Regions from separate parts of the Streptomyces sp. NPDC051211 genome, predicted to be linked through region 3. Evidence: riboswitches for the same ligand, from Rfam matches in the RefSeq annotation. Region 3 holds a riboswitch; each other region holds the start of a gene.

The links. Region 3 has a riboswitch for thiamine pyrophosphate ahead of thiC (phosphomethylpyrimidine synthase ThiC). Riboswitches for the same ligand answer to the same signal wherever they lie in the genome.
Region 1: linked by a shared signal. The riboswitch ahead of AB0447_RS20275 (thiamine ABC transporter substrate-binding protein) and the one ahead of thiC (phosphomethylpyrimidine synthase ThiC) in region 3 are both predicted to bind thiamine pyrophosphate.
Region 2: linked by a shared signal. The riboswitch ahead of thiO (glycine oxidase ThiO) and the one ahead of thiC (phosphomethylpyrimidine synthase ThiC) in region 3 are both predicted to bind thiamine pyrophosphate.

The regions. Positions count from the first base shown of each region.
Region 1 is NZ_JBFBAV010000019.1:71,255-78,786, reverse strand. Features, by position in the region: gene AB0447_RS20285 (ABC transporter ATP-binding protein) at 1-796, opposite strand, end outside; gene AB0447_RS20280 (iron ABC transporter permease) at 805-2,418, opposite strand; gene AB0447_RS20275 (thiamine ABC transporter substrate-binding protein) at 2,472-3,566, opposite strand; TPP riboswitch at 3,657-3,767, opposite strand; gene rlmN (23S rRNA (adenine(2503)-C(2))-methyltransferase RlmN) at 3,788-4,900, opposite strand; gene AB0447_RS20265 (phosphatidate cytidylyltransferase) at 5,003-5,983, opposite strand; gene frr (ribosome recycling factor) at 5,983-6,540, opposite strand; gene pyrH (UMP kinase) at 6,611-7,390, opposite strand.
Region 2 is NZ_JBFBAV010000023.1:34,624-42,155, forward strand. Features, by position in the region: gene metF (methylenetetrahydrofolate reductase [NAD(P)H]) at 1-183, opposite strand, end outside; gene thiE (thiamine phosphate synthase) at 270-905, opposite strand; gene AB0447_RS22205 (Rv2175c family DNA-binding protein) at 984-1,349, opposite strand; gene AB0447_RS22210 (FAD-dependent oxidoreductase) at 1,450-2,613, opposite strand; TPP riboswitch at 2,774-2,886, shown strand; gene thiO (glycine oxidase ThiO) at 2,884-4,053, shown strand; gene thiS (sulfur carrier protein ThiS) at 4,062-4,262, shown strand; gene AB0447_RS22225 (thiazole synthase) at 4,267-5,061, shown strand; gene pknB (Stk1 family PASTA domain-containing Ser/Thr kinase) at 5,386-7,293, shown strand; gene AB0447_RS22235 (deoxyribonuclease IV) at 7,300-7,532, shown strand, end outside.
Region 3 is NZ_JBFBAV010000007.1:157,739-165,270, forward strand. Features, by position in the region: gene AB0447_RS10330 (helix-turn-helix domain-containing protein) at 36-806, shown strand; gene AB0447_RS10335 (SsgA family sporulation/cell division regulator) at 905-1,354, shown strand; gene AB0447_RS10340 (YibE/F family protein) at 1,455-2,858, opposite strand; TPP riboswitch at 2,931-3,065, shown strand; gene thiC (phosphomethylpyrimidine synthase ThiC) at 3,060-4,868, shown strand; gene AB0447_RS10350 (aldo/keto reductase) at 5,009-6,049, shown strand; gene AB0447_RS10355 (hypothetical protein) at 6,256-6,936, shown strand; gene AB0447_RS10360 (hypothetical protein) at 6,963-7,532, opposite strand, start outside.

The DNA of each region.
Region 1 (7,532 bases), on a different contig from region 3:
GGCCCTTCCCGTCCGGGGTGCCGGCCGGGACCGGTATCCGGCCCCACGGGGTGTCCGCGGCGCCGGCGGACACAGTGGCCGGTACCACGTTCTCGAAGCCCAGGAAGCGGGCCACGAACTCCGAGGCCGGCCGCTGCCAGACCTCCAGCGGGGAACCCGCCTGGGCGACCCGGCCGTCCCGCATCACCACCACCCGGTCGGCCAAGGCGAAGGCCTCGCCCTGGTCGTGGGTGACGGCCAGCACGGTGGTGCCCAGCCGGGAGAACAGCGCACGCAGTTCGACCACCAGGCGTTCCCGCAGCCCCCGGTCCAGCTGGCCGAGCGGCTCGTCCAGCATGAGCAGCCGGGGCGACGGGGCCAGGGCCCGCGCCAGGGCGACCCGCTGCTGTTCGCCGCCGGACAGCGAGGCCACCGCGCGCCGCTCCGCGCCCGGCAGGCCGACCAGCTGGAGCAGTTCCGCGACCCGGGCGTCCAGGGAGCCCCGGCGGGAGCCCTGCATGCGCAGGCCGAACGCGACGTTCCCGCCCACGTCCCGGTGCGGGAACAGCTGGTGGTCCTGGAACATCAGGCCCACCCCGCGCCGGTGCACGGGCACGCCGGCCTGGTCGGCGCCGCCGAGCCGGACCCGGCCCGCACAGACCTCCTGCAGTCCGGCGATCACCCGCAGCAGGGTGGACTTGCCGCTGCCGCTCGGGCCGAGCACGCACACGATCTCGTGCTCGGCGACGTCGAGGTGCACGGAGTCGACCACGGCACGTTCGCCGAAGCGGACCGATACGTCCTCGAGTTCCAGCATTCCGCGCATCAGAATTCTCCGGAGGTCTTGTCGGGCCGCAGCCGCTCGAGGACGAGCAGGGACACCGCGCACACCAGCATCAGGATGGTGCTCAGCGCCATCGCCTGGCCGTAGTTGAGCTCGCCCGCCCGTCCGAGGAGCCGGGCCACGGCCACCGGCAGGGTCGGCTGGTCGGGCCGGGCGATGAAGACGGTCGCCCCGAACTCGCCGAGCGAGACGGCGAAGGCGAACCCGGCCGCGATCAGCAGGGCCCGGCGGACCAGCGGCAGGTCCACCTCCCGCCAGGCCCGCCAGGGCGAGGCGCCGAGCACCGCCGCGGCCTCCCGCAGCCGGTCGTCGACGGCCCGCAGCACCGGCAGCATGGTCCGCACCACGAAGGGCACGCCGACCAGGGCCTGGGCCAGCGGCACCAGGATCCACGAGGTCCGCAGATCGAACGGCGGCTCGTCCAGGGTGATCAGGAAGCCGAAGCCGACGGTCACCGCAGACACCCCCAGCGGCAGCATCAGCAGCGCGTCGAACCCGCGGACGAAGCGGCCGGCCCGCCGGGTGAGGGCGGCGGCCGCGAGTCCGCCGATGAGCAGGGCGATGGCGGTGGCGGCCAGCGCGTACCGGAGGGAGTTCCAGACCGCCTCCAGCGGGGGCACCAGGAAGGTGCCGGTGGCCCCGGCGTCCTGGAGGGCCCGGTAGAAGCCGAGGCCGTAGCCGCCGGGAGCGTCGAAGGAACGTTCCACCAGGACGCCGAGCGGCAGCACGATCAGCAGCGCCACCGTGACCAGCACCCCGCCGAGCAGCGCCCGCTGGGCGAACCCCCGCGGCCGGTGCGCCGTACCGGACGGGTCGACCAGCCGCAGCGCGGTCTCCCGGCGGCGCACGGTCCAGGCGTGGATGCCGAGGATCGCACCCACCGCGGCGAACTGCACCAGGGTCAGCACGGCCGCCGTCGGCAGGTCCAGCAGCTGCGCGGTCTGCCGGTAGACCTCCACCTCCAGGGTGGCGTACGAGGGTCCGCCGAGGATCAGTACGACGCCGAAGGAGCTGAAGGTGAACAGGAACACCATCAGGCCGGCCGCGGCCACCGCCGGGGCCAGCGCCGGCAGGGTCACCCGCCGCCAGGCCGCGAACCGGCCGGCGCCGAGCACCCGGGCGGCTTCCTCCTGGCGCGGGTCCAGCTGGGCCCACAGCCCGCCGACGGTACGGACGACCACGGCGTAGTTGAAGAACACGTGGGCCAGCAGGATCGCCCAGACGGTGGTGTCCAGCCGGACGCCCCACAGCTCGTCGGTCAGGCCGCCCCGGCCGACCAGGGCGAGGAAGGCGGTGCCGACGACCACGGTCGGCAGCACGAACGGCACGGTGACCACGGCGCGCAGCAGCTGCTTGCCGGGGAACTCGAAGCGCGCGAAGGCGTATGCGCCGGGGAGTGCGATCAGCAGCGTGAGCGCGGTGGACGCGAGCGCCTGCCAAGTGGTGAACCAGAGCACGTCGGCGATGTCGGGCCGGGCGACCACCTCGCCGATCCGGCCGAACTGCCAGCCGGTGTCGGTCTTGAGCCCGCGCCCGACGATGGACGCGACGGGCCAGGCGAAGAACAGCGCGAAGAACGCGAGGGGCACGGCCATCAGGGCCAGCCGGACGGCCGTGCCGTTGCGCTGCTTCACGCTGCTGCCGCGGACTACTTCACGACGAGCGAGGTCCACGCCTTGACCCACTGCTCACGGTTCTCGGCGATGGTGTCCGGGGCGACGGTCTCGGGCTTCTCGATGACCACACCGTGCTTGGTGAAGATCTCCGGCAGCTTCGCGTCCTTGATCACCGGGTTCACGAACATGTTCAGCGGCATGTCCTCCTGGAACCCCTGGCCGATCATGAAGTCCAGCAGGGCCTTGCCGCCCGCCTCGTTCTTGGCGCCCTTCAGCAGCCCGGCGAACTCGATCTGGCGGAAGCAGGTGCCGGTGGAGACACCGGTCGGCGCCTCGGCCGGCTGCGGCTCGGCGTACAGCACCTCGACCGGCGGGCTGGAGGCGTAGGAGACGACCAGCGGCCGGTCGCCCTTGGCCTTCTTGCCGCCCGCGGAACCGGAGAACCGCTCGTTGTAGGCCTGCTCCCAGCCGTCGACGACCTCGACGCCGTTGGCCTTGAGCTTGCTCCAGTAGTCCTCCCAGCCCTTCTCGCCGTACTTGCCGACGGTGGCGAGCATGAAGCCGAGGCCCGGGGAGGAGGTCGCGGCGTTCTCCGTGACCAGGAGGTTCTTGTACTCGGGCTTGATCAGGTCGTCCAGCGTCTGCGGCGGGGCGAGCTTCTTGTCCGCGAAGTACTTCTTGTCGTAGTTGACGCAGATGTCGGCGGTGTCGATCGGGGTGACCCGGTGCTCCGCGTCGAGCCGGTAGGCCTCGCCGACCCCGGCCAGGCCCTTGGCCTCGTACGGGGTGAAGATGCCGTTGTCGAGCGACCGGGACAGCAGGGTGTTGTCGACACCGAAGAAGACGTCGCCGCGGGGCTTGCCCTTGGTGAGGATCTCCTGGTTGAGCGCGGCGCCGGCGTCCCCGCTCTTCACCACCTTGACCTTGTAGCCGGTCTGCTTCTCGAACTCCTTCAGGACCGCGTCGGACGCGTTGAAGGAGTCGTGGCTGACCAGGGTGACGGTCTTCGACTTGGGCTCACCGCTCGCGGCGCCCTTGTCCTTGGCGTCGCCGCCGCACGCGGCCAGCGTGCTGACGCCCAGCGCCGCTGCGAGCGCGGTACCCGCGATCTTCTTGGTGGTGCTCACGGAACATTTCCTCCTGGGATGACCAGGAGAAGACGCGGCCCCGCCCGGGCGCTCTGGATCGAGCGGGGCACCCGGGCAGGGCGCAACAGCTTGAGGTGTTGACCGAACTTCCTACCCGGAATGACCCGGGCGAGGTTCAGAGGGTCTGCGGCCTGACGGGTGCCGCACTCTCAGCGCTGTGGCGCTCCCCTGTCGGAATATGCAGATGTACGGGGGCCAGCCTACCGCTCGCTGGCGGCGAGCTGGCCGCAGGCGCCGTCGATCTCCTGGCCGCGGGTGTCACGGACGGTCACCGGCACGCCGTGGTTGGCGATGGCCTGGACGAACGCGCGCTCGTCCTCGGGACGGGAGGCGGTCCACTTGGAACCCGGGGTCGGGTTCAGCGGGATCAGGTTGACGTGCACCCGCTTGCCCTTGAGTAGCCGGCCCAGCAGGTCGCCGCGCCAGGCCTGGTCGTTGATGTCGCGGATCAGCGCGTACTCGATGGAGATGCGGCGGCCGGACTTCTCGGCGTACTCCCAGGCCGCGTCCAGCACCTCGCGGACCTTCCAGCGGGTGTTCACCGGTACCAGGGTGTCGCGCAGCTCGTCGTCCGGGGCGTGCAGCGACACGGCGAGCCGGCACTTGAAGCCCTCGTCGGCGAACCGGAGCATGGCCGGGACCAGGCCGACGGTGGAGACGGTGATGCCGCGCTGGGACAGGCCCAGGCCGTCGGGCTCCGGGTCGGTCAGCCGGCGGATGGCGCCGACCACCCGCTTGTAGTTGGCGAGCGGCTCGCCCATGCCCATGAAGACGATGTTGGAGAGGCGGGCCGGGCCGCCGGGGACCTCGCCGTCGCGCAGGGCGCGCATGCCGTCGACGATCTGGTGGACGATCTCGGCGGTGGACAGGTTGCGGTCCAGGCCGGCCTGGCCGGTGGCGCAGAACGGGCAGTTCATGCCGCAGCCGGCCTGCGAGGAGATGCACATGGTGACCCGGTCGGGGTAGCGCATCAGGACGGACTCCACGAGGGTGCCGTCGTGGAGCTTCCACAGGGTCTTGCGGGTGGTGTCGTCGTCGCAGGAGATGTGCCGGATCACGGTCATCAGCTCGGGCAGCAGCTCGTCGCGGAGCTTCTCGCGGGCCGCGGCCGGGATGTCGGTCCACTCGGCCGGGTCGTGCGCGTACCGGGCGAAGTAGTGCTGGGAGAGCTGCTTGGCCCGGAAGGGCTTCTCCCCGATCGCGGCGACCGCCTCACGCCGCTCGGCGGGGGTCAGGTCGGCCAGGTGCCGCGGTGGCTTCTTCGCCCCGCGGGGCGCGACGAAGGTGAGCTCACCGGGAGCGGGGCGGGCCATGGCAGGTACTCCTCTAAGACGAAAGGCGCGCTGCACCGGCAGCGCGCCCTTCCAGAGTAACGGTTGGGCCCCGTACGGGCCCCTCGCAGCGGTACGGCGTGATCAGCCGGTGCCCACGAAGGCCGCCAGCAGCAGCCAGACCACCGGGGCCGTCGGCAGCAGCGAGTCCAGCCGGTCCATGATGCCGCCGTGGCCGGGGAGCAGGGTGCCCATGTCCTTGATGCCCAGGTCCCGCTTGATCATCGACTCGCCCAGGTCGCCCAGGGTGGCGCTGACGGCGACCACCAGACCCAGGAGCAGGCCCTGCCACCAGGAGCCGTCGTCGATCAGGAACTCCATGCACAGCGCGCCGGCCGCCATCGCGAAGGCCATCGCACCGAACAGGCCCTCGCGGGTCTTGCCGGGGCTGATCCGCGGGGCCAGCTTGTGCTTGCCGAAGCGCCAGCCCACCGCATACGCGCCGGTGTCGCTGACCACCGTGAGCACCAGGAAGGTGATCACCCGCTGCGGGCCGTCGTCGGCGGCCAGCAGCATCGCGACGAAGGTGGCGAGGAACGGCACGTAGAAGGCCGCGAAGACCCCCGCCGTGACGTCCTTGAGGTAGTCCTCGGGCGGTTCCGTCATCCGCCACACCAGCACCGCCAGCGCGGTCAGCGCCATCGCGACCCAGGCGCCCTCGGCGCCCCGGACGTACCCGGCGATGACCATGGCGGCGCCGCCGACCGCGAGCGGCACCAGCGGTGCCTTGATGCCCTTGCGTTCCTGCAGCCGGGAGGTCAGCTCCCACAGGCCGACGACCACGGCGACGGCGATGACGCCGACGAAGACGGCCTTGACGATCAGCAGCGAGGCGAAGATGACGGCGCCGAGGCCGACACCGACCCCTATGGCTGCACGCAGGTCACGCCCGGCGCGCTTCTTCGGCGGCGGCGAGGCGTCCTGCGGGGCCTGCGGGGGTGGCGTGGGCATGGGCTCCTGCGGCGGCATGTCGGCGCGGAACGGGGGGCCGCCCGCGAGGGCGGCCCCCCGATCATATGCGGGACCTGCCGGAACCGGCTCCGCCTCCCAGGGAGAGTCGTTCATCAGACCTCGAGGAGCTCGGCTTCCTTGTGCTTGAGCAGCTCGTCCACCTGCGCGACGTACTTCGCGGTGGTGTCGTCGAGCTCCTTCTCCGCGCGGCGCACCTCGTCCTCGCCGGACTCCTTGTCCTTGACGAGCTTGTCGAGGGCGTCCTTCGCCTTGCGGCGGATGGAGCGGATGGAGACCTTGGAGTCCTCGGCCTTGGTGCGCGCGACCTTGATGTACTCCTTGCGGCGGTCCTGCGTCAGCTCCGGGAAGGTCACCCGGATGATATTGCCGTCGTTGCTGGGGTTGACGCCCAGGTCGGAGTCGCGGATGGCCTGCTCGATGTTGCGCAGGGCGCTCTTGTCGAACGGGGTGACGATCGCCATGCGCGGCTCGGGCACCGAGAACGAGGCGAGCTGGTTGATGGGCGTGATGGCGCCGTAGTAGTCCGCCACGATCTTGTTGAACATCGCCGGGTGCGCACGGCCGGTGCGGATCGCGGCGAAGTCCTCCTTGGCCACCACGACGGCCTTCTCCATCTTCTCCTCGGCCTCGAGGAGGATTTCTTCGATCACCACGTGCTCCTGCATGTCAGATATGGATGGTTCGGGCGGGCGGCGGGCCGTCGGCCGGCCGGCAGAGCGCTCAGGCCCGGGTGCCCTGGTCACTCACCAGCGTGCCGATCTTCTCACCCTTGACCGCGCGGGCGATATTGCCCTCGGTCAGCAGCTCGAAGACGAGGATCGGCAGCTTGTTGTCGCGGCACAGCGTGATGGCGGTGGCGTCGGCGACCTTGAGGTCGCGGGAGAGCACCTCGCCGTACTCGAGCGCATCGAACTTCACGGCGTCCGGGTTGGTCTTCGGGTCGGAGTCGTAGACCCCGTCCACGCCGTTCTTGCCCATGAGCAGGGCCTCGGCGTCGATCTCCAGCGCGCGCTGGGCGGCGGTGGTGTCGGTGGAGAAGTACGGCATGCCCATACCCGCGCCGAAGATCACGACGCGGCCCTTCTCCAGGTGCCGTACGGCCCGCAGCGGGATGTACGGCTCCGCGACCTGGCCCATGGTGATGGCGGTCTGGACGCGGGAGTCGATGCCCTCCTTCTCCAGGAAGTCCTGGAGGGCGAGGCAGTTCATGACGGTGCCGAGCATGCCCATGTAGTCGGAGCGGGCCCGGTCCATGCCGCGCTGCTGCAGCTCGGCGCCGCGGAAGAAGTTGCCGCCGCCGATGACCACGGCGATCTCCGCGCCGTCGCGGACCACCGCGGCGATCTCGCGCGCGATGGCGTGGACGACGTCGGGGTCTACGCCCAGCCCGCCGCCGCCGGAGAAGGCCTCGCCGGACAGCTTCAGCATGAAGCGGCGGCCCTTCTTGTCGTGGTCGCTCTTGTCGTCGGAAGCGGTGTGGGGGTCCACGCCCTGATTCATGGAGATCTCCTCGTGCACATACGAAGAAGGCCATTGCCGGTGGGTCCTTGCGGTTCCCTCTACGGCAATGGCCTCCTCGTCAGATCTGCGGTCGTCCTGCGCGAGCGCGGACGACTGCCTCAGACCCTACCGGGGTCCGGTG
Region 2 (7,532 bases), on a different contig from region 3:
GGTCACCGAGACGAAGCTCGGGGCGACCGCCTCGACCCTGCGGAGCGCGTTCCAGAGGTTCCGTTCGCCCTTCTCGGTCTTGGGGGCCCAGAACTCGAAGGAGTACGAGGGCGTGCCGGACGCGAGCAGGTCATGGACCGTGCGTGCACGGTCTGTCCAGGTCGAAGCGGTACCAAGGGCCATACGGGCAGGTTAGACGGGCGCTCCGGCACGCCGAAGCCGCGTCCATCCATTGGACACGTTTTTGGACACCTTCCGCAGCAGGCCCGCTAGGCGAGGCGCTCGCGGACCCGCTTGGCGAGGCCGGCCGCGGCGGCGCCGGGGTCCTCGGCCTCGGTGAGGGCCCGGACGACGACCACGCGGGTGGCGCCGGCGTCCAGCACTTCGTCCAGGTTGGAGGCGTCGATGCCGCCGATGGCGAACCAGGGGCGGTCCTGCTCGAGGGAGGCCGCGTACCGGACGAGCCCGAGGCCGGGGGCGTACCGGCCCGGCTTGGTCGGGGTGGGCCAGCAGGGGCCGGTGCAGAAGTAGTCCACGCCGGCCTCGGCGACGGCGGCGTCCACCTCGGCCTCGGCGTGGCAGGACCGGCCGATGAGCACGCCGGGGGGCAGGATCGCGCGGGCGGCCGGGACGGGGATGTCGCCCTGGCCGAGGTGCAGCACGTCGGAGCCGATGGCGTGGGCGACGTCCGCCCGGTCGTTCACCGCGAGGAGCTTGCCGTGCCGGCGGGCGGCCTCAGCGAAGACCTGGAGGTGCTCCAGCTCCTCGCCCGCCTCCATGCCCTTGTCGCGGAGCTGGACGATGTCCACGCCGCCCGCGAGGACGGCGTCCAGGAACTCGGGCAGGTCACCCTGGCGCTTGCGGGCATCGGTGCAGAGGTAGAGCCGTGCGTCGGCCAAGGACATGGGAAAACCCCCCGGGTGGGCGGTGTACGGGCACCCGCTGGAGCCCGTACACCGCGTGGAGCGGATCGAACAGTCGGATCAGACGGCGAGCGCCTGGGCGCGGCGCTTCACCTCCGTGCCGCGATTCTCGCTGAGCGCCTGCGCGGGGGTGCCGGGCAGGGTCGGATCCGCGGTGAAGAGCCACTCCAGCATCTCTTCGTCGGTGAAGCCGTCGTCCCGGAGCAGGGTCAGGGTGCCGGCGAGGCCCTTGACCACCTTGTCGCCGTCGATGAAGGCGGCAGGCACCTGCAGGGCGCGGTTCTCACCACGCCGTACGGCGATGAGCTGGCCCTCCTTGACCAGCTGGCGGACTCTGGTCACCTCGACGTCGAGCATTTCGGCGATGTCGGGGAGGTAGAGCCACTCGGGGACGAGAGCATCGATCTTTGCGTCAATCTCGGTCACGGGACAAGCCTGCCATCCCGGACCGACAGTCGGTAGCCGGGCGGCGCGTCCGTGGCTGTGCCCGGGCGTGAAGCCCCGTGGGAGGGGCCTCGGCGGGCCGTCAGAGCACCGCCGATTTCAGGGCAACGCCGGGGTCGGCGGCCTTGGCCGGGTCCACGGCGGCGCCGGACTCGATCAGGCGGCGCCCCTGCGCCAGGTCCCGCGGGCGGCCCACGGCCAGTACGGCGGTCAGGGCGCCGTCCCGCAGCCAGCACACCGACCAGGCCGGCTCGGCCGGGTCGCCCCGCCACAGCAGGGTGTCGGCGGCGGCGTGGTGGCCGGCGTACTGGACGAAGCGGCCGAACTGCTCGGACCAGAAGTACGGCACCGGGTCGTAGGCCAGGTCCGCGCCGAGGATGTTGGCGGCGACGGTGCGCGGGCCCTGGAGGGCGTTGTCCCAGTGGTGCACCAGCAGCCGGGCGGCGTACCGCGCGGACGGGAAGGAGGCGCAGTCGCCCACCGCGTACACGCCGGGCAGGGAGGTGCGCAGCCGGTCGTCCGCGGTGACGGAGCCGTCCGGGCCGAGGGCCACGCCCGAGCCGGTCAGCCAGCCCGTCGCGGGGCGGGCCCCGATGCCGACGACCACCGCGCCGGCCGGCAGCTCGCGGCCGTCCGCGAGCCGGACCAGGCCCGGCTCGACGGAGGCGACCCGGGCGTCGGTGAGCAGCCGGGCGCCGGCCTCGGCGTACCAGCGGGCCATCGGGGCGGCGACCTCGGCCGGGAGGGCGCCGGGCAGCACCCGGTCCGCGGCTTCGACCACGGTGACCGCGCAGCCGGCCTCCCGGGCGGCGGTGGCGAACTCGGCGCCGATCCAGCCCGCTCCGACGACCACCACCTCCGGAGCCGCGGCCAGCACCGGACGCAGCCGCTCCGCGTCGTCCAGGGTGCGCAGCAGGTGGACTCCGGGGACGCCTTCGCTGCCGGGCAGGGTCAGCGGTTCGGCGCCGGTGGCGAGGACCAGGGCGTCGCCGTACGGAACCGGTCCGGCGGCCGTGTCGACCTCCCGGTCGGCCGCGCGCACCCCGGTGACCTCCACGCCGAGCCGGAGCTCGATGCCGAGGTCTTCGAAGTCGACCTCGAAGGCGGAGCCCTCGGCCGTGCCGAGCAGCACGGCCTTGGACAGCGGGGGGCGGTCGTAGGGCTGGTGCGGTTCGGCGCCCAGCAGGACGACCGGGCCGCCGTAGCCCGCCTCGCGGAGGGCGACCGCCGTCTGCACACCGGCCATTCCGGCACCGACGATCACCACGCCGGCCGGGGCGGTGTTCTCTTCGGCCCGTTCGATCTGTTCCGTCTGATCGTTCACGCCGCACACCCTAACTACCTGACGCCACATCAGGAACGGGCGGCCTTACCCGGCCCTCGGGGCGGGGGTTAGTCTGGCCACCGTACCCATCCGCGGGAGTCCGGACGCACCGGGCTGAGAGGGAGGCTGGACGGCCTCCGACCGTACGAACCTGATCCGGATCATGCCGGCGAAGGGAGGGGCTGGACGCCCATGCACTCATCCACCCACAGGTCGGACGTCCTCGTCATCGGGGGCGGGATCATCGGGCTGGTCACGGCCTGGCGGACCGCCCGCCGCGGCCTGACCGTCGCCCTCGCCGACCCGGCGCCCGGCGGCGGAGCCGCCCAGGTCGCGGCCGGCATGCTGGCCGCCGTCACCGAACTGCACTACGGCGAGGAGACCCTGCTCGCCCTCAACACCGCCTCCGCCGCCCGGTACGAGGCCTTCGCCGCCGAACTCGCCGAGGCCAGCGGGGGCCTGGACATCGGCTACCGGGCCTGCGGCACCCTGTCCGTCGCCCTGGACTCCGACGACCGGCTCCACCTGCGCGAACTCCACGCCCTGCAGCAGCGCTGCGGCCTGGAGTCCGAGTGGCTGACCGGCCGCGAATGCCGCCGCCTGGAGCCCATGCTGGCTCCCGGCGTGCGCGGCGGACTGCGCGTCGACGGCGACCACCAGGTGGACCCGCGCCGGCTGGCCGCCGCCCTGCTGGCCGCCTGCGAGCGCGCCGGCGTGGTCTTCCACCGGGCGAACGCCGAACGCCTGACGGTGACCGCCGACCGGGCGGCCGGTGCCGTCCTCGACGACGGCACCCAGCTCACCGCCGGCCAGGTCGTCCTGGCGGCCGGCAGCCTCAGCGGCCGGCTGGCCGGCGTACCGGTGGGGGCCGTCCCCCCGGTCCGCCCGGTGAAGGGCCAGGTGCTGCGGCTGTCGGTACCCGCCGCGTACGCGCCGTTCCTGTCCCGGACGGTACGGGCGGTGGTCCGCGGCAGCCACGTGTACCTGGTCCCGCGCGAGAACGGCGAACTCGTCGTGGGCGCCACCAGCGAGGAACTCGGCTGGGACACCACGGTCACCGCGGGCGGGGTGTACGAGCTGCTGCGGGACGCCCACGAGCTGGTACCCGGCATCACCGAACTCCCGCTCACCGAAACCCGGGCCGGGCTGCGGCCCGGCACCCCCGACAACGCCCCGCTGCTCGGCCCCACCGACCTGCCGGGCCTGCACCTGGCCACCGGCCACTACCGCAACGGGGTCCTGCTCACGCCGGTGACCGGGGACGTGATGGCGGAGCTCCTGGCCACCGGGCAACTCCCCGAGGCGGCCCGCCCGTTCACCCCCCGCCGGTTCTCGTCCGTCCGAGAGGAGTCGTACGCATGACCGTACGCATGACCGTCTCCGTCAACGGCGAGCCGCGCGAGGTCGCCGCCGGCACCACCCTGGACCTGGTGGTGGCCGGCCTCACCAAGGCCCCGTCGGGGGTCGCGGCGGCGCTCAACGAAACCGTCGTACCGCGCGGGCAGTGGCCCGCGACCGCACTCGGCGAGGGTGACCGCGTCGAGGTGCTCACCGCGGTCCAGGGAGGCTGAGGACATGGCAGACGATCTGTTCACCCTGGGCGGCCGCACCTTCTCCTCCCGGCTGATCATGGGCACCGGCGGGGCGCCCAGCCTGGACGTCCTGGAACGCGCGCTGGTCGCCTCGGGCACGGAACTCACCACGGTGGCGATGCGGCGCCTGGACCCCACGGTCCAGGGCTCCGTGCTCTCCGTCCTGACCCGGCTCGGCATCGCCGTCCTGCCGAACACCGCGGGCTGCTTCACGGCGGGCGAGGCCGTCCTGACCGCCCGGCTGGCCCGGGAAGCCCTCGGCACCGACTGGATCAAGCTGGAGGTCGTCGCGGACGAGCGGACGCTCCTGCCGGACGGGGTGGAGCTGCTGGACGCGGCGGAGACCCTGGTCGACGACGGCTTCACGGTCCTGCCGTACACGAACGACGATCCCGTGCTGGCGCGGAAGCTGGAGGACGTGGGCTGCGCGGCGATCATGCCGCTCGGTTCGCCGATCGGGTCCGGGCTCGGCATCCGCAATCCGCACAACTTCGAGCTGATCGTGGAGCGGGCGGGGGTGCCGGTGATCCTGGACGCCGGTGCCGGGACCGCTTCGGATGCGGCCCTGGCGATGGAGCTGGGGTGTGCGGCGGTGATGCTGGCGTCTGCGGTGACCCGGGCGCAGGAGCCGGTGCTCATGGCCGCGGCGATGCGGGACGCGGTCTCGGCGGGCCGGCTGGCCCACCGCGCGGGCCGCATCCCGCCCCGCCGCTTCGCCGAGGCGTCCTCCCCCACCGAGGGGCGCGCCACCCTGGACCCGGAACGCCCGGCGTTCTGACCGGCCCGGGGGCCCGACCGCGGGGCCCGGGCGGCCGCTGCGCGGAGCTTTCCCCCACCCCGCCCCTTCCCGAAACCGGGCTCTGCCCGGACCCGGTCCTCAAACGCCGGACGGGCTGGAAAATCCAGCCCCGTCGGCGTTCGAGGCGCGGGGTCCGGGGCGGAGCCCCCCCACGCGGCGGAGCCGCATATCAGGCACAGGGGGAAGGGGCGGGTAGGGGGGACAGGCCCGCGCAGCGGCGGCCGGGCGGCAGCCACGTCACAGCTGCGCTGCAAGGGCACCCGGCCGGGCAGGGCCCGCACCCGGCGCTCGTAGAATCGCCGGGTGGATACGACCCTGGATGACCCCCTCGTCGGGCGCCTGCTCGACAGCCGCTACCGCATCGACGCCCGCATCGCGGTCGGCGGCATGGCCACGGTCTACCGCGCCCTCGACACCCGCCTGGACCGCGTCCTCGCCCTCAAGGTGATGCACCCGGCACTCGCCGCCGACCACGGGTTCGTCGACCGGTTCATCCTGGAGGCGAAGTCCGTGGCCCGGCTCGCCCACCCCAACGTGGTCGCCGTGTTCGACCAGGGCACCGACGGCGGCTACGTCTACCTCGCCATGGAGTACGTCTCCGGCTGCACCCTGCGCGATGTGCTCCGGGAGCGCGGCGCGCTCCGCCCCCGGGCCGCACTGGACATCCTGGAGCCCGTCCTCGCCGCCCTCGGCGCCGCCCACCGGGCCGGGTTCGTGCACCGGGACATGAAGCCCGAGAACGTGCTGATCGGCGACGACGGCCGGGTCAAGGTCGCCGATTTCGGGCTGGTCCGCAGCGTGGACTCGGTCACGAACACCACCGGCTCGGTCCTCGGCACCGTCTCCTACCTCGCCCCGGAGCAGATCGAGAACGGCGCCACCGACACCCGCGTCGACGTCTACGCCTGCGGTGTCGTCCTGTACGAGATGCTCACCGGCGCGAAACCGCGCACCGGCGGCACCCCGGCCCAGGTGCTCTACCAGCACCTGCACGAGGACGTGCCGCCGCCCTCCGCCGCCGTGCCCGGCCTCCCGGCCGGCCTGGACGGGCTGGTCGCGCACGCCACCGCCCGCTCCCCCGAGCTGCGCCCGCACGACGCGGTGGTCCTGCTGGGCCTGGCCCGGGAAGCCCGCGCCGGGCTGACCGACGCCGAGCTGGACGCCGTACCGCCGCAGGAGCGCGCCGAGGACCGGTCCGCTTCGGAGGACCGCACCGGGGTGATCCCGCGGCCGGTGCCCTCCCGGCACCGGCCGCAGCACACCTCCCGGCTGGAGACCCTGCCGCCGCCCCCGCACCCGCCCGCGGCCCCGCCGGTACGCCCGTCCCGGCGCGGCCTGTTCCTGACCGTCGCCGGGGTGCTGCTGGCCCTCGGTCTGGGCACCGGCGTCTGGTACATCAGCTCCGGCCAGTTCACCCAGGTCCCCCACCTGCTGGGGAAGACCGAGCCACAGGCCCGGGAGCAGCTGTCGGCGTCCGGGCTGGGCGTGAAGCGGATCGACAAGAAGTTCAGCGACACCTTCGAGCGCGGCACCGTGATGGGCAGTGACCCGGCCTCCGGGAAGCAGATCCGCGGGAACGGCTCCGTCACCCTGATCGTCTCGCGCGGGCCGGAGGTCGTGTCCGTACCGAACGTGAAGGGCAAGCCGCTGGAGGCCGCCAAGGCCGAGCTGGTCAAGGACGGCCTGGCGCCCGGCATGGTCACCCAGGCCTTCAGCGAGGGCATCCCGCAGGGCGCCGTGATCAACACCGATCCGGCGGCCGGCGACAAGCGCGCCCCGGACACCGCGGTCGCGATCGTGGTCAGCAAGGGCCGCCCGGTGCCCGTGCCGAGCACCGTCGGGCAGTCCGTGGAGCAGGCCCGGTCGGGTCTGGAGAGGCTCGGCCTGAAGGTCGAGCTGGCGCCGGAGCAGGTCAATTCGCCGGAGCCGGCCGGCCGGGTCGCCAACCAGTCGGTGGCGGCCGGCACCCAGGCGGCGGCCGGGGACACGGTGACGCTGACGGTGTCGAAGGGGCCCCGCGCGGTCCAGGTTCCGGACGTCACCGGCCGGGATGTGGACACGGCCCGGCGGTCCCTGGAGGGCGCCGGCTTCAAGGTGAAGGTGGACCGGCCCTTCCTCTCCTTCTCGAACACCGTGGACAGCCAGTCGGTGCCGGGCGGCCAGACCGCCCCCGAGGGCAGCACGATCACCATCCGGACCAAGGGGCTGTAGCCGCACGTGAACGACGCCGTACGCAATCCAGTGGGCGGGCACGTGCCCGTCGCCGGCGGACTCGCCTCGGTCGGGCTGAGCTATGCCCGGGAGATGGGCGCTGAGGCCGTGCAGGTCTTCGTGGCCAACCCGCGCGGCTGGGCCACCCCGGCCGGAAATCCGGCCCAGGACGAGCTGTTCCGCGCGCAGTGCGCGGCCGAGGGCATCCCGGCGTACGTGCACGCGCCGTACCTGATCAA
Region 3 (7,532 bases):
CCCCCAAGGCCCGCCGCCACGCCTGGGGGTGAGCTTTGTCTTCGGTTCACAATGCCGCTGTACCGACGCTGATCGGTTCGGTGCAGCGGGCGCTGAGACTGCTCGAAGCCGCGGGGTCCCATAGCGAGGGAGCCCCTGCCAAACAGCTGGCACGCGAGGCCGGGCTCCCGCTTCCCACCGCGTACCACCTGCTGCGCACGCTCACCCACGAGGGCTATTTGCGCCGGGAAAGCGGAGTCTTCATGCTCGGGGACGCTGCCGGGCGGCTGGCCGGCGGTGGACTGCAGCAGAAACGTCGCAGCATGATCCTCGACTCGCTCGCCCACTTCCGCGACGTGGTCGGGGCCCCCGTCTACTTCGCGGTGTACCGGGAGGGTGAAATCGAGGTGGTCGGCGTCGCCGACACCCCGGGCCATCCCGCCTGTGAGGAATGGGCGGACTTCCGCGCCACCGGCCATGCGCACGCCATCGGCCAGTGCCTGCTGAGCCAGCTCGACGAGAAGGCCCGCCGGGACCATTACGACCGGCACCCGGTCGAAGCCGTCACCCCGTACACAGTCCAGGACATGCGGGCGATGGAACAACGAATTTCCGCCATGGAGCGGATGCAACCCGTGACCGAGCGACAGGAATATGCCTTGGGCACGGTATGCGCAGCCATTCCGATTACAGCGGGTGACGCCGCCGCGACCATGGCCATTTCCCTTCCCCTGCACCAGGAAGCCCGATTGCGCTGTGCAGTTGATCGGCTGCGGAGTGAAGTAGGCGCGCTGTTGAGTACGCTCTCCTTCTCTATCAGTATCTGAAAACTCACTCCTTGTGATCTGCCAGCCCGTCCACCACTCTTGTCAAGAGGGCCTTGGGGGACCATTCCTGGCCACTTCCAATCACTGCGGGGTAGGCAATGCGCGAGTCGGTACAGGCAGAGGTCATGATGAGCTTCCTCGTTTCCGAGGAGCTCTCGTTCCGGATCCCGGTGGAACTCCGGTACGAAGCTCGTGACCCCTATGCCGTACGCCTGACCTTCCACCTTCCCGGCGATGCGCCCGTGACCTGGGCGTTCGGCCGGGAGCTTCTCCTCGACGGCATCAACAAGCCGTGCGGTGACGGCGATGTGCACATCGCCCCCACCCATCCCGAGGACCTGTCCGATGTCCACATCCGGCTCCAGGTCGGCGGTGACCGGGCGCTGTTCAGGGCCGGTGCCGCGCCGCTGGTGGCCTTCCTCGACCGGACCGACCGGCTCGTGCCGCTCGGTCAGGAGCGCAACCTCGGCGACTTCGAGGAGAACCTCGACGAGGCCCTCGGCAAGATCCTTGCCGGCGCGCAGCAGAACGAGCAGAACGCGGGCTGACCGGCCCGGCGCACCAACCGCTCGACTGCTCGGCGTGCCAGCGCCGAGCGCCCTCACCCCCACCACACCCGTGCGCCGCACGTGCGATCAGTGTGTGCCTTCAGCGCTTGCGGCGGCGGCCCCGACCGCCGCGGACCGGCCCTGACCCGGCCGGCCCGGCGGCCGGGGAACCCGGTCGGTCGGCCGAAACCACCAGCGCCGCCAGCGCCGTTGTCACCGGCACCGAGGCCACCAGTCCGATCGAGCCCACCAGGGTCCGGACGATCTCCTCCGCGACCAGCTCGCTGTTGGCCACCGTTCCCATGCTGCTGTTCGCGATCGAGAACAACAGGAGCAGCGGCAGGGCCGCGCCCGCATAGGCGAGGACCAGAGTGTTGACCACGGATGCGATGTGGTCGCGGCCGATCCGGATGCCCGCCCGGTACAGCGCGCGCGGTCCCATCGACGGGTCGGCCTGGTGGAGCTCCCAGACCGCCGAGGTCTGAGTGACCGTCACATCGTCGAGGACGCCGAGCGATCCGATGATCACGCCGGCGAGCAGCAGGCCGCTCATGTCGATGTCCGGGTAGAGCCCGTGGATCAGCCCGGTGTTGTCGTCGGTGTTGCCGCTCAGGAACGCCCAGTCGATGAACAGCGAGCCCAGCAGCCCGATCAGAAGCAGCGAGACCAGTGTGCCGAGGACAGCGACCGAGGTACGCGCGGTCAGGCCGTGGCACATGTAGAGCGCGATCAGCATGATGGCGCTGGCCCCGACCACCGCGACGACCAGCGGGTTCGAACCTTGGAGGATGGCCGGGAGGATGAACAGGGTCAGGATGCCGAAGCTGACGGCCAGTGCGATCAGTGCGAACAGCCCGCGCAGCCGTCCCACCGCGACCACCGCAATGGCGAAGATGCCTGCGAGCAGCGCCATCGGGAGCTTCCGGTTCACGTCGATCACGGAGTACTGGAGGTCGCGCGGGGCGTCCGGCGCGTACGCGACGACCACGCCCTGCCCGTGCTCCAGCTGCCGTGGCGCACCCGGCTGGACGATCTCGACGAAGGTGCGGCCCTTGTCCGGGCCGGTGCCGATCTCGACGGTGGCCTTCTTGCACTGGCCGTTCTGCCTGGCCTGCGCTTCACGGCCCTGAGGAGTGGAGGTGTCCCCGGTGGGCGGCACCTGCGCGGCGTTGACCGAGGCGCAGTCGACGGTCTCCAGGGCGACGACCGCGGCCTGCTGGGTCTGGCGGTCGAAGCCGACCCCGGTGCGTTCGTGGGCGGGTGCGCCGCCCGGCCACAGCACCACCAGGCCGACCAGGACGGCGGTGGCGAAGGGGATCAGCACGGCGGCGATGACCTTGCGCAGGTGCTTCGAGACGGGAGCCGCCGGTCCGTGGCCGTGGCTGTGCCCATGACTGTGCCCATGGTTCCCGTGCCCGTGGAGGCCGTGATCACCGCGGCCGGACGGGTCGGAGTTACCTGTGGGTTCGGTGGGACCGGTGGGGGGCTGCGGCAAGGACGTCACGGGCTGATCATCGCAAGAGATGAGGGGGCCCACTGTTCAGCACGCCACAGATGACGCTAGCGTGGGGGCTACTTTGCACAACGCGGGAGCTCGGAGCACCGGGCTGAGAGGGCGCTGATCACCGTACGCACGTACGGGAGGAGGCTGCGTCGACCGCCGAACCTGTTACCGGGTAATGCCGGCGTAGGGAGATTAGGTCTCATGACCATTCAGGATGCACGCACGCCTGCCACCAGCCAGGACGGCCAGGAGGGCCGGGACGGCCAGGTCGGTCGGGAAGAGCGCAAGCCGGGCTGGCACAAGGGATACGTCACGGGCTCCCGCCCCGACATCCAGGTGCCGGTTCGCCAGGTCCACCTGACCACCGGCCAGGACGTCACGCTGTACGACACGTCCGGCCCGTACACCGACCCGCAGATCGAGACCGACGTACGGCGCGGGCTCGCGCCGCTCCGCGAGAACTGGATCATCGGCCGCGGTGACACCGAGGAGTACGCCGGCCGTCCGGTCCGCCCCGAGGACGACGGCATCAAGCACACCTCGCCCCGCGGTGGCCTCAAGAACCTCGACGCGGTGTTCCCGGGCCGCCCCCGCCTGCCCCGCCGGGGCCGCGACGGCCAGGCCGTCACCCAGCTCGCGTACGCCCGCCGGGGCGAGATCACCCCGGAGATGGAGTACGTCGCGATCCGCGAGAACGTCTCCCCCGAGGTCGTCCGCGAGGAGATCGCGGCGGGGCGCGCAGTGCTGCCGGCCAACGTGAACCACCCGGAGATCGAGCCGATGATCATCGGCAAGCGGTTCCTGGTGAAGGTCAACGCCAACATCGGCAACTCCGCCGTCACCTCCTCCATCGAGGAGGAGGTGGAGAAGATGACCTGGGCGACCCGCTGGGGCGCGGACACGGTCATGGACCTCTCTACCGGCCGCAACATCCACACCACCCGCGAGTGGGTGCTGCGCAACTCCCCCGTCCCCATCGGCACCGTGCCGCTCTACCAGGCCCTGGAGAAGGTCGACGGCAAGGCCGAGGACCTGACCTGGGAGATCTACAAGGACACGGTCATCGAGCAGGCCGAGCAGGGCGTCGACTACATGACGGTCCACGCCGGCGTGCTGCTGCCGTACGTGCCGCTGACCGCCCGCCGCAAGACCGGCATCGTCTCCCGCGGCGGCTCGATCATGGCCGCCTGGTGCCTGGCGCACCACAAGGAGAACTTCCTCTACACGAACTTCGAGGAACTCTGCGACATCCTCGCGACGTACGACGTCACCTACTCCCTCGGTGACGGCCTGCGACCCGGCTCGATCGCGGACGCCAACGATGCGGCGCAGTTCGCCGAGCTCAAGACGCTGGGCGAGCTCAACACCATCGCCAAGCGGCACAACGTCCAGACGATGATCGAGGGCCCGGGCCACGTCCCGATGCACAAGATCAAGGAGAACATCGACCTCCAGCAGGAGATCTGCGAGGAGGCCCCGTTCTACACGCTGGGCCCGCTGACCACGGACGTCGCCCCGGCGTACGACCACATCACCTCGGGCATCGGCGCCGCGATGATCGCCTGGTGGGGCACGGCGATGCTCTGCTACGTCACGCCCAAGGAGCACCTGGGCCTGCCCAACCGCGACGACGTGAAGACCGGCGTCATCACGTACAAGATCGCGGCGCACGCGGCGGACCTGGCCAAGGGCCACCCCGGTGCCCAGGAGTGGGACGACGCCCTGTCGGACGCCCGCTTCGAGTTCCGCTGGGAGGACCAGTTCAACCTGGCCCTGGACCCCGACACGGCCCGTGAGTTCCACGACGAGACGCTCCCGGCCGAGCCGGCCAAGACGGCGCACTTCTGCTCCATGTGCGGCCCGAAGTTCTGCTCGATGAAGATCTCCCAGGACATCCGCCGCGAGCACGGCGGGGACCTGAAGGCGGACGAGATCCAGGCGGGCATGGCGGAGAAGTCGGCCGAGTTCGCGGCCGCGGGCAACCGCGTCTACCTGCCGCTGGCGGACTGACCGCGCGGACGGACCGAGCCCGGCGGACGGGCCGGCCCGCGACCTCATGGGGGGAGTCGCGGGCCGGCCCGTTCCCGGCTCATTTTTTTTGGGGCTTGAGCTGGAGTGCACTCCAGCTCTTAGGGTGCGCCGGTATGACGATGCGATACAGAAACCTGGGTGGGACCGGCATCGAGGTGAGCGTGCACTGCCTCGGCACGATGATGTTCGGCGCGGTCGGCAACCCGGACCACGACGACTGCGTACGGATCATCCACGCGGCGCTCGACGAGGGCATCAACTTCGTGGACACCGCCGACATGTACTCCGCCGGAGAGTCCGAGAGGATCGTCGGCAAGGCCCTCAAGGGCCGGCGCGAGGACGTCGTGCTCGCCACCAAGGGCCACTTCCCGATGGGCGAGGGCCGCAACCGGAGCGGGAACTCGCGGCGCTGGCTGGTGCGGGCCGTGGAGGAGAGCCTCACCCGGCTCGGTACGGACTGGATCGACCTGTACCAGGTGCACCGGCCCGACCCCCGGACGGACATCGAGGAGACCCTCGGTGTGCTCGGCGACCTCGTGCGCGAGGGGAAGATCCGCGCCTTCGGCTGCTCCACCTTCCCCGCCGAGGAGATCGCCGAGGCGCACCACGTGTCCGAGCGGCGCGCCCTGCCGCGGTTCCGGACCGAGCAGCCGCCGTACTCGATCCTCGCGCGCGGGGTGGAGAAGGACGTGCTCCCGGTCGCCCGGCGGTACGGGATGGGCGTGCTGACCTGGAGTCCGCTGGCCTCCGGGTTCCTCAGCGGAAAGTACCGGCCGGGCCGGGAGGTCGACCTGACCAGCGGGCGGGCAGCACTGACGCCGGGGCGCTTCGACCCCGCCGTGCCCGGCAACCTCGCGAAGCTTGAGGCCGCCGGGCGGCTGATCGAGGTGGCGGAGGCGATCGGATGCACCCTCCCCGAGCTCGCCGTCGCCTTCCCGCTCGTGCATCCGGCGGTCACCTCGGTGATCATCGGGCCGCGCACCATGGAGCAGATGCAATCCCTGGTGAAGGGCGTGTCGGTGGTGCCGGACGACGAGACCCTGGACAGGATCGACGAGATCGTGCCGCCGGGCACGAACCTGTACCAGGCGGACGGCGCCTGGCGGCCCACCGCCCTGACCGACCCGGCCCAGCGGCGCCGGCCGGCCGCGGACCGCTAGGGGGAGCCCGACGGATCGTGTTCCGGGCCGGGCCGCGTGGCACCGCCGGGCACCCAAGTGGGGGGCCGGTGATGGGCCGATCCGCTGACAAACGGGCGAGGCGGCGCCGCGGCGGTGGCGGTGGTCCTCAGGATGGCCCCGGAAGTGCTGTCCGACTTCCTGAGCATCATCCGATCCGGTTTTCCGGTTGTCGCAAGGAGCGGCGCATGAGTCCTGAAGGCAGGACGAGCAGAACTTTCACCGGCCTGTTGCCCAGACGGGCGGCCCGGCTGACGGGTGGCACCCTCGCAACGGCCGCGCTGGTGCTGGCAGGGATCACCACCCCCGCGATGGCGGCCGTGCCGGGGTTCCGGCCGCCGGTCACGCAGGCGAGCCCGGCCGACGGGCACGATGAGTGCGAGCCGGTCATGAACGGGCCGGAGAAGAAGGGGAAGGCCACGGCCGACCCGCCCAAGAAGGCGAAGTGCCTGGTCGGCCCGCCCGGCCCGCCGGGACCGCGCGGTCCCAAGGGCGACGGCGCCTGTGTGGACATCGACTCCGTACGGGACAACAACGACCGGGAGTTCAAGGCGGTGCTCCCCGGCGACGGCAACGCGTACGCCGGCATCCGCGAGGTTCAGAACGTCACGGTGGGGCCCTGGACCTGGTACGACCTCACCCTCAATCCGCAGGGCAGGTTCCCGTCCGGCGCCTGCGCGATCTCCATCGGCCACCAGGCCAACCGGCTGGTGATCGAGGTGGTCACGACGGGAGGTGTGATCTGGGAGACCTTCTGCAACGTCGACCCGGGTGAGAACGAACTCGAATGCGACGGGGTGTGGGACGACCCGGCCGTCCAGCCGAACCCGGGCGACCCGCCGCCCCCGCCGCCCACGGTGAAGCACTGAAGTAAAGGCGGCGCCGAGCCGGCAGGCTACTCCGGCTCGCGTTCCGGGCCGCCGAAGTCCGGGCTGGTGAAGTCCGGAGCCGTGTAGCCGGGCCGGGACCCCTGCGAGGTGGGTCCCGGGCTGGTGAAATCGGGCCGGGTGTACCCCAGATCGGGGATGCGCCCGGCCCTCGGCGTGTGCGGCACCGGAAGGCCCGCCGCCCCCGGATCGGCCAGGGCATCGCGCAGGAACGGCATGATGCCCCGCTCCAGCAGCGCGAGCCGCCAGGCCTCGCGGGCGCGCGACACCTCGTCGGGCACCGTGTCCCCGCTGTCGGCCGCCACCTCGGTGGCCCGGTTGCGGACGGCCGTCACCAGCAGCCCGGCCGCAGCGCAGAGCAGGGCCACGGCGGTCAGCGCGCCGAACAGCCAGCCGGTGGTGATGATGGTTTCGGCGAAGGCCGGCTGGGGCTCGATCATCTTCAGGATGTAGCCCACCAGCAGGAAGATCACCATGGCGGTGCCGGCCAGTACGGGCGCCAGTACCGCGATCATCGCGCTGACCCCCGCCCCGGCCGGGCCGTCCGCCGCGACGTCCGCCGCCGCCGCCGAGTGTGC